DNA from 2 places in the Rossellomorea vietnamensis genome. Region 2 is predicted to be linked to the other one. Evidence: riboswitches for the same ligand, from Rfam matches in the RefSeq annotation. Region 2 holds a riboswitch; the other holds the start of a gene.
What was found. Region 2 has a riboswitch for S-adenosylmethionine ahead of N5C46_RS13420 (Na+/H+ antiporter NhaC family protein). Riboswitches for the same ligand answer to the same signal wherever they lie in the genome.
Positions count from the first base shown of each region.

Region 1: another riboswitch for S-adenosylmethionine. It lies ahead of N5C46_RS17600 (O-acetylhomoserine aminocarboxypropyltransferase/cysteine synthase family protein); the one in region 2 lies ahead of N5C46_RS13420 (Na+/H+ antiporter NhaC family protein).

Region 1 is NZ_CP104558.1:3,450,055-3,452,257, reverse strand. It holds gene N5C46_RS17600 (O-acetylhomoserine aminocarboxypropyltransferase/cysteine synthase family protein) at 1-1,256, opposite strand, end outside; SAM riboswitch class I at 1,405-1,523, opposite strand; gene N5C46_RS17595 (trans-sulfuration enzyme family protein) at 1,612-2,203, opposite strand, start outside.
Region 2 is NZ_CP104558.1:2,609,476-2,611,678, reverse strand. It holds gene N5C46_RS13420 (Na+/H+ antiporter NhaC family protein) at 1-1,009, opposite strand, end outside; SAM riboswitch class I at 1,092-1,196, opposite strand; gene N5C46_RS13415 (MFS transporter) at 1,457-2,203, shown strand, end outside.

The sequences.
Region 1 (2,203 bases), 840 kb from region 2:
TCCAGATCCTCGATCAAATCCTTCGCAGATTCCAAACCGACGGAAAGTCTTACAAGGTCCTCGGTGACACCTGTGGCCCGGATTTCCTCATCGTTCAATTGCTGATGAGTCGTGGAGGCTGGATGGATGATCAGTGACTTCGCATCCCCCACATTGGCAACATGGGACCAGAGGGAAATATTGTCGACGACTTTACGTCCTGAATCCCTGCCCCCTTTGATTCCAAAGACGACGATGGATCCCGCTCCATTTTTCAAATATTTTTGAGCAAGAGCGTGGGATGGATGCTGTGGGAGACCTGGATAAGAAACCCAGGCAACTCCGCTGTGCTGATTTAAGTGTTCCGCAATCTTAAAGGCATTCTCCGTGTGACGTTCGATGCGGAGATGCAGGGTTTCCAGTCCCTGCAACAGCAGAAATGCGTTTTGTGGACTTAAGCACGCCCCGAGATCCCGAAGCAGCTGCACCCTTAATTTTGTGATGAAAGCGGCCGCTCCCACATCTTGTGCGTAGCGAAGTCCGTTATAACTTCTATCTTCTTCTGTAAATCCAGGGAACTTCTCATGATTCCAATCAAACTTCCCACCGTCGATGACGACTCCACCAATGGCCGTACCATGGCCGCCGATCCACTTCGTCGCGGAGTGTATGACGATGTCAGCTCCCCACTCAATCGGCTTGCACACATATGGCGTGGCAAATGTGTTATCGATGATGAGCGGGATATGATGGTCATGGGCCACTTTCGCCACCGACTCGATGTCCAGGACGTGCAGGCTCGGATTTCCGATCGTCTCGGCGAATACCGCTTTCGTTTTCGGCGTGATCGCTTTTCGGAAATTCTCTGGATCAGTCGGATCGACGAAATGAACCTTGATTCCGTATTTCGGAAGGGTCGTAGAGAATAAATTGTACGTTCCGCCGTACAGATTGGTGGCTGCCACGATTTCATCCCCTGCACCGGCTATATTCAGGATGGAAAGAGAAATGGCGGCCATCCCGGATGATACACCCAAGGCTCCGATTCCCCCTTCTAAAAGGGCGAGGCGCTTCTCGAGGACGTCGACTGTCGGGTTCATGATACGGGTATAGATGTTTCCCGGTTCTTCAAGGGCGAATAGCTTTGCGGCGTGATCGCTGTTGTCGAACACGTAGGATGTCGTTTGATAGATGGGTACCGCCCTTGAGCCTGTAGTTGGGTCCGGCTCCTGGCCGCCGTGAAGAAGAAGTGTGTCGAAATCGAATGATTTTGTCATTTGGAATTCCTCCTAATTGTTTTGGTTTTGGGATTCTGTTGAACTAAGATACTGAAAAACCGAAGAAGAATAGGTACCTAGGAAGCGAGAAGAGGATAAAATAAAAAACCCTCTTCCTAAGAAGAGGGTCTAATTGAATAGGGTCCTCCTCTTATCTTTCAGGCAGATCGCCTGCAGGAATTAGCACCTTTTCATGTGACGCACAGTGCGTACATGAAGGTTGCCGGGTTTCATCGGGCCTAGTCCCTCCACCTCTCTGGATAAGAGCATTTAATTGTCAATGTGAAAAATTCATGCGTTGAGATGAATTATAAAGGGTAACCAGCCTCAACGTCAAGACCATTTTCAGAATTTTTTATTTTTTAACAGAAGCTGCTATTGCCTCGTTGAATTGAGAAACGATATCTCCCCCATCCTCGATACCTAACGATATGCGCACCACATGGGTGTTGATGCCTAGTTTTTCCTGCGCTTCTTTCGGAAGGGCACGATGAGAGGTTCCAAGCGGATAGGAAACCGTTGTTTCCACGCCGGCCAGGGACGGGATGATTTTGATCCATCCAAGGGACTTGAAGAATGTGCTGATATCGCAGCTGGCATCGAGTTCGATGGTGACGATCGCCCCATTCCCTTTATCGGATAGATCAGTTGGATAATAGACCCTCTTCACCTGCTCATTGCTGCGCAGTTCATCTGCAAGTGTTCCCGCGTTCTGAGCCTGGGTCCCCACCCGAAGTGCCAATGTTTTCGCCCCCCGGCATGTGAGCCATGCTTCAAATGGACTTAGGTTCGAACCGATGTTGACGACCTTCTCTCTTGCCTTTTGCACAAGCTCTTCTTTTCCGACTACGACCCCCGCTGTGATATCGCTATGCCCGCCGATATACTTCGTAGCGCTGTGAGCGACCAGATCGACTCCTTCAAGGTAGGGCTGACGCAGAAATGGT
Region 2 (2,203 bases):
TGCAAAGATTCGTCGAACTGACTAAACCTGCTGTAGCAAGCTGTGCTCCTTGAGGAGATTTGATCTTACGCGTGGCATGGTAAAGGATCGCTTGAATCCCGCCATTGTGACGAATGAGTTCGACGACTCCACCGATCAGGATGGAAAGGATCACAATCTCTGCCATACCTGTCATCCCGTCGGCTACACTGCCAAAGTAACTCGATGGGGTGAAGCTTCCATCCGCAAATCCGATCATTCCTGCCAACACAATCCCGCCTATTAAGACGACAAATACGTTCAATCCTGCAAGGGCACCGATGATGACTCCAAGGTAAGGAATGATTTTAACCCAATCGAAGCTTCCTGCGTCGACGGAGGATGGAGTCCCCATCGTAAGGACAAAAAGAATCACCATGGTGATGATGGCTGCCGGTAATACAATGAAGAAGTTCACCTTGAACTTGTCCTTCATTTCTGTTTTCTGTGTGCGTACAGCTGCAATCGTTGTATCCGAGATGAACGATAAGTTATCCCCGAACATCGCTCCCCCGATAACGGTGGCCATAGCAAGGGGCATGGAAATGTCGGCTCCTGAGCTGATGCCCACTCCTATCGGGGCAAGTGCGGCGATCGTCCCCATGGAGGTCCCCATTGATAAGGAAATGAAAGCAGCGATGATGAATAATCCAACAATGACCAGATTACCAGGAAGCACGGATAGGGCAAAGTTGACGGTTGAATCAACGGCCCCCATCTTTTCTGCTACACCGGAAAACGCGCCGGCTAATAGGAAGATAAAAACCATGATCATGATATCCGGATGCCCGGCGCCTTTTGCGAACCGTTCAACCTTAGAGGTCAACGATTCTTTACGATTCATCGCCAGGGCAACAACCGCGGCAATGATGATGGATACGAGAACAGGGAATGCATAAAAATCTCCTGAAAGGATCCCCGCTCCAAGGAACAGTGAAACAAATATGATCAAGGGCAATAAAGCCAGTACATTACCTTTTTCTTGGTTCATGTCAAACACTCCTTTGTCGTGTGAAATCAAATAAAAAAACCTCTTCCAACATAAGAAGAGGTTTCATTCAAACGAAACACTCCTCTTATCTTTCAAGCATTACGCTTGCTGGATGTGGCACAGCACTCATTATGAGTCCGCTGCCGAGACATCACAGGGCCAGTCCCTCCGTCTCTCTGGATAAGAAGATATGTTATTCAGTTCATTTAAAATATACTTCCATACTTTAAAGGGTTTAATCGAAAAAGTCAAACGGTAATTTATTGGAAATAAAACGAAGAACCCGGCCACAGCAGCTGGATCAAACAAAAGCGGAGGGAGATTGCTCTAGCAAGGCATGCTTTAGAAATCGCGGGACTTTATCCATAAAAAGGTATAAATTCATAGACAATTGAACGGTCAAGGTCTACTATAAGATAGACAAAAAACATCTTGGGGGATACGGTAGTGGAAAGAAATGTGCGAAATCAGATTTTTACGTTACAAGGGTTTTATCTATTGACCTTCTTCGGGGTTGGAAGTTTATATCCTTTACTCAGTGTCTATTTAAGTGAAAGTGTGGGATTAAATGGGTATCAGATCGGTACCATTATGTCTGTCGGCCCGATCATGATGATTTTCTTTCAGCCGATATGGGGGATGGTCAGTGACACAACCAATAAGCCAACCGTCGTGTTAGGATTAACTTCCTTAGTTGCAGGGATCTTTGCGCTTGGGTATTTATTCATGGATGTTTACTATGGACTATTGGTGGTCGCGATTTTAGTTGCGATCTTCCAAAGTGCCATCATCCCCGTATCCGACAGCATCAGCTTGAAGTATACAAGTAAAGTCGGTTATAACTACGGTAATATTCGTCTGTTCGGCTCATTGGGATTCGGGATCGCCGTGTTCATCATGGGGAGGCTTTCGGAAGGATTCATCGGACCGACGATCATTTTCTACTCTTTCTTTATCTGTCTGGTCCTATCGGGATTCCTATCCTTCCGTTTTCCTAAAGAGAGAGCGGCAGCAAAACTTGATCTAAAAGCCGGGATGAAGGAATTATTCACGATGAAAAAGTTTCTGATCTTCCTGGCCGTCACGTTCCTGGTGTTCGGCCCGAATTTAGCCAATAACGTGTATTTCGGATTATTCGTTGAAGATTCAGGTGGTACGTACGCCGGAATCGGTCTCGCATTTCTGATTGCCGTC